Candidatus Palibaumannia cicadellinicola: one gene and its partner. The protein of the gene in region 1 binds, or shares a complex with, the protein of each later gene. Links are inferred from orthologs where the notes say so. Each region holds a gene or a part of one and is shown in the gene's direction. Other genes may lie near its edges.

Evidence for each region. Proteins that work in one complex are often made in the same cells at the same time.
Region 2: the proteins of metK (region 1) and groL are in contact, whole or in part, in a cryo-EM structure (PDB 8P4O), measured with the Escherichia coli proteins. The link is inferred for Candidatus Palibaumannia cicadellinicola from one-to-one orthologs.

What each region holds. Positions count from the first base shown.
Region 1 is NZ_CP008985.1:21,770-27,615, forward strand. Bases 1-2,894 are described here. They hold metK (methionine adenosyltransferase), read left to right. Parts: upstream 1-820; coding sequence 821-1,969; downstream 1,970-2,894. Other genes in these bases: nudE (ADP compounds hydrolase NudE), read left to right, coding at 1-446; metR (HTH-type transcriptional regulator MetR), read right to left, coding at 2,014-2,894. Outside these bases: more of metR, read right to left, coding at 2,895-2,925; metE (5-methyltetrahydropteroyltriglutamate--homocysteine S-methyltransferase), read left to right, coding at 3,028-5,307; DNA recombination protein RmuC, read left to right, coding at 5,692-5,846. UniProt on the Escherichia coli protein: Catalyzes the formation of S-adenosylmethionine (AdoMet) from methionine and ATP.
Region 2 is NZ_CP008985.1:684,079-688,231, reverse strand. What follows is about bases 887-3,726. They hold groL (chaperonin GroEL), read left to right. Parts: upstream 887-1,404; coding sequence 1,405-3,048; downstream 3,049-3,726. Other genes in these bases: efp (elongation factor P), read left to right, coding at 3,178-3,726; IM45_RS03255 (co-chaperone GroES), read left to right, coding at 1,040-1,333. In the rest of the region: aspA (aspartate ammonia-lyase), read right to left, coding at 1-553; more of efp, read left to right, coding at 3,727-3,744; miniconductance mechanosensitive channel MscM, read right to left, coding at 3,777-4,153.

The sequences.
Region 1 (5,846 bases):
GTGTTTGTAGAGTATACGAACGAATGCAGCCATCAGATCGTGAATCGGTAATGATAGTACCAGTCATAGATGATCACCTTTTGCTAATTCGTGAGTATGGTGTTGGTATTGAGGACTATGAGCTTAGCTTTCCAAAAGGACTCATCGATGCCGGCGAAGAAATTATGGAAGCTGCAAATCGTGAACTTATGGAAGAAGCTGGCTACGGTGCACAGAATTTCACATTTCTCCATAGCTTAACTATAGCGCCTTCTTATTTATCTAGTAAAATGAATATTGTGGTAGCCCAAAAGCTTTATCCACAAAAGCGGCAAGGCGATGAGCCAGAAACGTTGCCACTAGTTCGCTGGCCAGTATCACATATGTTAGCATTACTAAATGAAATAGATTTTTGTGAGGCACGTAATATCAGCGCGCTGTTTCTTGCCCACGCTTGGTTAAGATAGATGACGAGCCAATCAAAAATACAATAGTATAATTTTATATTAGAAATAGAGTTAGCTATCCTTATCTTTTGCATAATTTATGTAACTATAGCCTATAAACTATATCAAATTATTTATAGTTCATATACTATGTTTTTAATACGTTTGATTTGTTTTACATCAGCTGATCTATTGCAGCAATAAAAATTACTAGTAATTCTGGCAATCCTTAATTTAAGATAGCCATCTAGAAGTTAATACATCTATAACTGTGGCTCGGGTAGATAACATGATGCGTATTATCATTATCAAAGTATCGGTAAATAACTGATACTATCCCCAGCGCTATGCCGTCATAATCTCTATCTCAACCGTCTCTAAAGGTAAAAAGATCAATGGCTAAGCACTTATTTACATCGGAATCTGTTTCCGAAGGGCATCCTGATAAAATAGCGGATCAGATTTCTGACGCAGTGTTAGACGCTATCTTAGCACAAGATTTGAAAGCACGCGTTGCTTGTGAAACTTATGTTAAAACCGGTATGGTGCTGGTTGGTGGCGAAATAACCACCAGTGCTTGGATTGATATCGAAGAACTAACCCGCAATACCATCCGTGAGATTGGTTACACTCATTCAGATATGAAATTTGACGCTAACTCCTGCGCGGTTTTGAGTCTAATTAGTAAACAGTCGCCAGATATTAATCAGGGTATTGATCGTACTGATCCAATAGAACAGGGAGCGGGGGACCAGGGTTTGATGTTTGGTTACGCTACTAATGAAACAGATGTACTGATGCCAGCACCTATTACCTACGCTCATCGTCTTGTAGCGCGTCAGTCTCAGGTCCGTAAAAATGGTACCCTACCTTGGCTACGTCCAGATGCTAAAAGCCAAGTTACTTTTGCTTATGACAAAGGTAAAGTTATTGGTATCGATACCGTAGTACTTTCCACCCAACACGTAGAAAATATTGCGTTACCAAACTTACAAGAAGCGGTCATGGAAGAGATAATCAAACCTGTATTACCAGCTGAGTGGCTTTCTGCACAAACAAAATTTTTTATCAACCCAACTGGCCGTTTTGTCATCGGTGGCCCAATGGGTGATTGTGGCCTGACTGGTCGTAAAATTATCGTAGATACCTACGGTGGTATGGCTCGTCACGGTGGAGGCGCATTTTCCGGCAAAGATCCATCTAAAGTAGACCGTTCTGCCGCCTATGCAGCGCGTTATGTGGCAAAAAATATTGTGGCAGCAGGACTTGCAGAAAAATGTGAAATTCAGGTATCTTATGCAATTGGCGTCGCAGAACCTACTTCTCTTACCATCGAGACGTTCGGTACTGAAAAAATTCCAGCTAATAATCTAACTGCCTTAGTACATGAGTTTTTTGATTTGCGTCCTTATAGCTTAATCAGGATGCTTAATTTATTACAACCTATCTACCGTGAAACTGCAACTTATGGTCATTTTGGTCGTGAGCATTTTCCGTGGGAAAAGACTGACAAAGCAATACTATTGCGCGATGCAGCAACTTAAATAAGAAATAGTTGTAACTTTGTATTACGATTAACATCGAAATATTAAATAATAAATGTACGAGCCCGTACATATGGTAAATGTGCATAAGCATGTTGACGAGCTGACTTAATAAATGCTTCGGTCATTGGTTGATGCTGTTCACCATCACGTACTGCGGCATAGAGACGACTCCATAATCCTTCCCCCAGTGAGATAGTATCAATAAGACCTTGGCGCTCAAAACTTTCTACCACCCAGTGGGGTAATGCAGCAATACCCATATGTGCGGATACCATTTGAATTAATAGTAGAGTATTATCAACGGTTTTAAAGACTGGACTTATACCAGCGGGCTGCAGAAACTTACGCCAAATATCCATACGGCTACGCTGCACCGGATAAATAAGAAGTGTTTCCTCGCATAAATCATGGGGAGTAATAGCTAATTTATGAGCTAAATAATGAGTAGGTGCCAATACCAATCGAACTTCGTAATCAAATATTGGCGCGTAGTACAAACCACTGCGTGCTAAAATATCTGATGTTAGCACTAAATCTAATTTACCTTGTTGTAGCGCTGGTTGTGGATCAAAGGTAACGCCGGAGCGAAAATCCATTAGTACTTGTGGCCATTTTTCGTTAAATTTTGCTAGAGCTGGAGTAAGCCACTGAATACAGCTATGACACTCAATCGCCAAACGTATTGTGGTCTGATGTGGCTGCTGACAAGTCTGCAGCGCCTGTTGTACTTGTGGTAATATTTGTTCTGCAAGCTGCAGTAATATGTCACCCTGTGTAGTAAAACGTAGCGGCTGGCTTTTACGCACGAACAAACGAAAACCTAGGCGATGTTCGAGATCGCTAAATTGATGTGATAACGCTGATTGAGTTTGGTGAATTTGCGCTGCCGCAGCAGCCAACGAACCGCTATTACGCAACACCTGCAGAGTTCGAAGATGTTTTAGTTCGATCATGAGAGTGTTTCATCTAGAAGTGAATAATTTGCGCTTGTACACTCTACAGTACACCGTAATTATAGGAGTGTAAACATCTGGACGTCTTAATTGGAGAAGCTAATGGTAATTTTGAGTCATACACTAGGTTTTCCTCGCATCGGCTTGCACCGTGAATTAAAAAAAGCGCAGGAAAGTTATTGGAATGGTCATATAAATCAGCAACAGTTGCTTAACATAGGTCAAGAGCTTCGTGCACGTCACTGGCAACAGCAGAAAGATGCCGGGATAGATATACTACCAGTAGGTGATTTCGCCTGGTATGATCATGTGCTAACTACTAGCTTAATGCTAGATAATGTACCAGTACGTCACCGTAACGGCGATGAGCCAAATGATATTGATACCTTGTACCGCATTGGTCGTGGTAGCGCACCAACTGGGAAACCAGCAGTAGCTGCTGAAATGACTAAATGGTTTAATACTAACTATCATTATATAGTGCCAGAATTTACTGTGGGTCAAACATTTAACCTGGGTTGGACTCAGTTGCTAGAAGAAGTTGATGAGGCTCTAGCATTAGGCTACCGCGTTAAGCCAGTACTCCTTGGGCCAGTTAGTTACTTATGGTTAGGTAAAGTAAAAGGAACAAATTTTGACCGCCTATCGCTACTATCGGCACTATTACCAGTTTATCAGCAAGTATTAGTCGAACTTGCTAAACGTGGCGTAGACTGGGTACAGATCGACGAGCCAGCGTTAATACTAGAACTACCACCAGCATGGTGCTACGCTTACCATAGTGCCTATGAACATCTACAAGGATATACGAAACTATTACTAACTACTTATTTCGACAGCATCGCGCATCATCTGGAGATCATCACTACGCTATCGGTACAGGGGCTGCATGTTGATCTGATTGCTGGTGGCGATGACCTTAAAGCTTTACATCACCATCTACCATTAGACTGGGTGCTATCAGCTGGAGTAATAAACGGTCGCAATGTATGGCGTGCTAATCTACAAAGCTGGTTTGAGCAACTACGTTCATTAGTTGGTCAGCGAGAACTCTGGGTTAGCTCTTCTTGCTCACTTTTGCATAGTCCAATAGATTTAAGCATTGAGACTTCTATGGATAAGGAAGTTAAAAGTTGGTTTGCCTTTGCAATACAAAAATGTGCGGAACTAGGCTTACTACGTAGTGCGCTAAATCAGCAGGATCAGATTGAACAGCAAACTAAATTAGCTAATTACAGCGCGCCGATCCGCGCGCGTCAGGAATCAAAACAAGTTACAAATCCGCAAGTTCAAGCTAGGCTGGAGCAAATCACCAACGCTGATAGTCAGCGCCAGCAGCATTATGCTGACCGTATAAAAGTTCAGCGTACGCGATTTAACTTACCGATATTACCTACAACAACTATCGGTTCTTTCCCGCAAACCTCCGCAATCCGTAACTTACGTCTTAATTTTAAGAATGGACGCTTAGATGATGATAGTTATCGAATAGGTATTCGTGATCATATTAAGCAAGCTATTACTGAGCAGGATTTATTAGGTCTCGATGTTTTAGTACACGGAGAGGCCGAGCGTAACGATATGGTAGAATATTTTGGTGAGCATTTAGATGGCTTTATTTTTACCCAGAATGGTTGGGTCCAGAGTTACGGCTCCCGTTGTGTTAAGCCACCGATTATTGTCGGTGATATTAGTCGTCCACAGCCAATGACAGTAGAATGGGCGAGCTATGCTCAATCTTTAACTAAGAAACCTGTAAAAGGTATGCTAACTGGACCAGTCACGATTCTATGTTGGTCGTTTCCGCGCGAGGATATTAGTCGTCAAACTATAGCTAGACAGATAGCTTTAGCGTTGCGTGACGAAGTCATAGATCTCGAGCAGGCTGGAATAGGCATCATTCAAATTGATGAGCCAGCTTTACGCGAAGGATTGCCATTGAAACATTCTACCTGGCACGAGTATCTTAAATGGGCCGTAGAAGCATTCCGTCTGACCGCTGCAGTTGCTAAAAATCATACTCAGATCCATACCCATATGTGCTATAGCGAATTTAACGATATCATGGATTCTATTGCGGCGCTGGATGCTGATGTCATAACGATTGAAACCTCTCGTTCAGATATGGAGTTGCTTAAAATATTTAATAAGTTTCATTATCCTAATGATATTGGACCTGGGGTATATGATATTCATTCGCCTAACATACCAAGCGATGCTTCGATAATTAAGCTGTTGCGCAAAGCAGTAGAAAGTATACCAGTAGAACGTTTATGGGTTAACCCAGACTGTGGCTTAAAAACCCGCACTTGGTCAGAAACCCGTCAAGCTCTAGCAAATATGGTAACTGCAGCACGTAAACTGCGCGAAGAAAAGCTGTAACAATGCAAACGTACTACAAGTATACAGGTAATATACTAGTATTTTTTGGTAGATTAGGTTTGGTTTAATCTCTTACTAGTTTTTATTTTAGTTATATAATAGATGCTAAACAGGTAGCTAGTCTATAGATGAACATAGCTAGTTATCTGTTACTAGCACTGTAGTTTTGTTTCATACCCAATTATCAACTATAATAGTTTTAACCCGCAAGGTTAATAGCTTCTTTCATTTTTCGCATCTTCTTAATTAGTGCCTAACGAATTATAACCCACTACTAGAAACAAAGGTCTTAAGTAAACGCGGAATCAGCATATGATCACGTAAACGGTTATGGTAGGTGCGGTGCATACAATATTAACCCAAAATACTTGCTGGGAAAAACTCATGTATTTAATAATATTTTACAACGTGGGGAGCGCCCTGCTAGGCATGCTTAGCGGCTGGTTAATCACTCGTATTCAATATGATAAAAAACATCTCAAACGCCAGGCTGAATGGTCTCATCTGGCACAGACGTTACAGATGACTCATCAACAACA
Region 2 (4,153 bases), 660 kb from region 1 along the record:
GTGTAGTTGCAAAAGCCTGAGCTTTTTGTTCAAAGCCGGTACCTAGATGATTAACACCTTCTATTAGCTGCTCGATAGCGTTGTATACTGCTAATCTCAAACCGGTAGGGTAAGAGTCGTTGGTAGACTGAGATAAATTGAGATGATCGTTAGGACTAAGAAATTGGTATTCTCCTTTTTTATGTCCCATTAATTCTAAACCAATGTTAGCTAGCACTTCATTAATATTCATATTAATAGAGGTGCCTGCTCCACCCTGAAAAACATCAACTGGAAACTGATCCATACAGCGGCCTTTGACCAGCATCTCATCACAAGCACGAGTAATAATATCAGCAATACCCGATGGCATAGTTTTTAATTCCTTATTAGCAAAAGCTGCTGCTTTTTTAACCATCACCATACTGCGCACTAATATAGGTATATCGCTTATACGTACGGTACTAATATAAAAATTTTCGCTAGCACGTAAGGTATGAATACCATAATAGGCAGCAGCAGGAACTTCACGGGTACCAAGTAGATCTTCTTCTATACGGATCGTATTTGCTATTGCCATGTCACTTCCTTAATTTATAAAATAATTCATTTAAATATTTTTTGTTATAATTAATAAATTACTACATGTAATATGTAATGCCTTATGAACATGACAAATATATTATGAACCTAAAACTTAAGGTTAAGGAAGGAGAGTGTAGCCTCGCTAAATAGGAAAGTAGTGGCTATTATGATTATTTTTGGGAGTTAAATTGATTTACTAATATTGTCATCCAAATCTAAATTTAGGCTTAATTGTCGTTACTAAACAAAACATCATGAAAATGATAGTAAGCACTTATATTTTAGTGATAAATTTTATTTCAATATCGTAATTATTTTGACTAAAAATTACGCAAAATAAAAAAAATTATTTTTTTACCCTTGAAGCGTTCTTTAACGCCCCCATCATTAACGCATGAAGGTGGCATAATTAAATGCCCAACATTCATCCATCCTATACAAAATTGACCTGAATTTTCTTTAAGGGGAGCTATCAATGAAAATTCGTCCATTACACGATCGTGTTATCGTAAAGCGTAAAGAAGTTGAATCTAAATCAGCAGGTGGCATTATGCTGACAGGTTCTGCAGCAGGCAAATCTACCCGTGGAGAAGTACTGGCAGTGGGTCGTGGCCGTAGCCTAGAAAATGGTGAAGTGAAAGCGTTAGATGTGAAAGTTGGCGACACCATAATTTTTAATGACGGATATGGCGTGAAGGTAGAAAAAATAGATAATGATGAGGTGTTAATCATGTCTGAAAGCGACATTTTGGCCATTGTTGAAAAGTAATCCACGCGTAATTATGTTAACTAAATAAGTTTGCTGAATTATGTTAACTAAACAAGTTTAAGGAAAATAAAATGGCAGCTAAAGAAGTAAAATTCGGTAACGAAGCTCGCGTCAAAATGCTTAGAGGTGTAAACGTTCTAGCTGATGCAGTAAAAGTTACTCTAGGTCCTAGAGGTCGTAATGTGGTGTTAGACAAGTCTTTTGGCGCTCCTGTCATCACTAAAGACGGTGTTTCTGTTGCACGTGAAATAGAATTAGAAGATAAATTCGAAAATATGGGTGCGCAGATGGTGAAAGAGGTAGCTTCAAAAGCTAATGATGCTGCAGGTGATGGTACTACTACCGCAACAGTACTAGCGCAGTCTATAGTTAACGAAGGGCTAAAAGCAGTGGCCGCTGGTATGAATCCAATGGATCTGAAACGTGGTATCGATAAAGCGGTTATTGGTGCTGTTGAAGAATTGAAAAAACTATCGGTACCTTGTGCAGATTCCAAAGCTATTGCTCAAGTTGGAACTATATCCGCCAACTCTGATGAAAAAGTTGGTACTCTGATCGCTGAAGCGATGGAAAAAGTAGGTAAAAAAGGCGTTATCACTGTTGAAGAAGGTTCTGGTTTACAAGACGAACTGGATGTAGTTGAAGGTATGCAGTTTGACCGTGGCTACTTATCTCCTTATTTCATCAATAAGCAAGAAACCGGGACCGTAGAATTAGAAAATCCGTTCATCTTACTAGCTGATAAAAAAATATCCAATATCCGAGAAATGCTTCCGTTATTAGAGGCTGTGGCTAAAGCAAGCAAACCACTTTTAGTGATAGCTGAAGATGTAGAAGGCGAAGCTCTAGCTACTTTAGTGGTTAATACCATGCGTGGTATCGTAAAAGTCGCAGCAGTAAAAGCACCTGGCTTTGGTGATCGCCGTAAAGCAATGCTGCAAGATATTGCTGTTCTTACAGCTGGTACCGTAATCTCCGAAGAAATCGGTCTAGAACTTGAAAAAGCTACCCTAGAAGATATGGGACAGGCTAAACGGATTGTTATTACGAAAGATACTACGATTATTATCGATGGAGTAGGCGATAAAGCAGTAATTGATAGCCGTGTGACACAGATAAATCAACAGCGTGAAGAAGCTACTTCTGATTACGATCGTGAAAAACTACAGGAACGTGTAGCTAAATTAGCTGGTGGCGTTGCAGTTATTAAAGTTGGTGCAGCCACTGAAGTTGAAATGAAAGAGAAGAAAGCCCGCGTAGAAGATGCTCTACACTCTACTCGTGCTGCAGTAGAAGAAGGTGTTGTTGCAGGCGGTGGCGTAGCGCTCATTCGCGCGGCTAACGGTATTACTGAACTACGTGGCGACAATGAAGATCAAAACGTTGGCATAAAAGTAGCACGACGTGCTATGGAAGCTCCGCTACGTCAGATCGTGGCTAATGCTGGTGAAGAACCATCAGTTATTGCCAACAACGTCAAAGCAAGTGAAGGTAATATGGGTTATAATGCAGCGACAGAAAAGTACGGTAATATGATTGATATGGGTATACTAGATCCAACTAAAGTTACTCGTTCTGCACTACAGTATGCTGCTTCAATTGCTGGTCTTATGATCACTACAGAATGTATGGTCACAGATCTTCCCAAAGAAGAAAAGCCTGATATGGGCGCCTCGAGTGGCGGTGGTATGGGCGGTATGGGCGGCATGATGTAAGTTGCCCATAAAAAAGTAATAAATCAACAAGCGACTAATCGCGTTAATCCCCCAGCTGAGTATTAGCTGGGGTTTTTTATCTTATATCCTTCTATCCTTCATACATTATTGCAGCAATATCAAATAGATATGACGTCTTATAATACTAACGAATTCCGTTCTGGTCTTAAAATCATGTTAGATGGCGAACCCTGTGCGATTATCGATCATGAGTTTGTTAAACCAGGTAAAGGACAGGCATTCAACCGAGTACGTCTACGTCAGCTTATTTCGGATAAGGTGCTCGAAAAAACTTTTAAGTCTGGTGATTCTGTTGAAGCAGCTGATGTAATAGATCTCCACCTTAATTATCTATATAAGGACAGTTATTTATGGTATTTTATAAATAATAATAACTTTGAACAACTAGCTGCGGATGCGAAAGCTGTTGGCGACCATGCTAAATGGTTAGTCAAACAAGCAGCTTGTGTACTCACCCTATGGAACGGTCAGCCTATTATCGTAACCCCACCAAAATTTGTTGAATTAGAAGTTATTTCTACCAATCCTGGTATCAAAGGTGATACCGTTAGTACTAGCTATAAACCAGCGACCTTAACTACTGGAGCAATCGTGAAAGTTCCTTTATTTATCCAGAACGGTGAAATAATTAAAGTAGACACCCGCTCTAGTGAGTATGTATCTAGAGTTAAATAAAATTACATATCACTCTTAAGTTTAGTTTTGGTTTAATACACTGACTTATCGATGCGGAACTGATCTGTACGCCACTGAAACGGTGGAAATGGTAATTCTAGCTCATGTTCTCGGTATTCGTTGATAATCTGTGTATGTACCTGATGGCGTAAAGGCATGCGGTGACCCATTTCAGCAACGTGCATACGTAATTCAAAAAGTGGTAAACCCTGCTGCAAATCTACTAGATACGCTTCCGGTGCAGGAATTTCTAATACTAGCGGACAGCGACGTGCAGCCTGTACTAAAATATGGGTTACCTGTTCGATGTTCGCGCCAGGTGGTGCGGGAACATTTAAAACGACACGCGTTACCGTATCAGACAGTGACCAATTGACAAACTGTTCGGTAATAAATGCTTTGTTGGGCA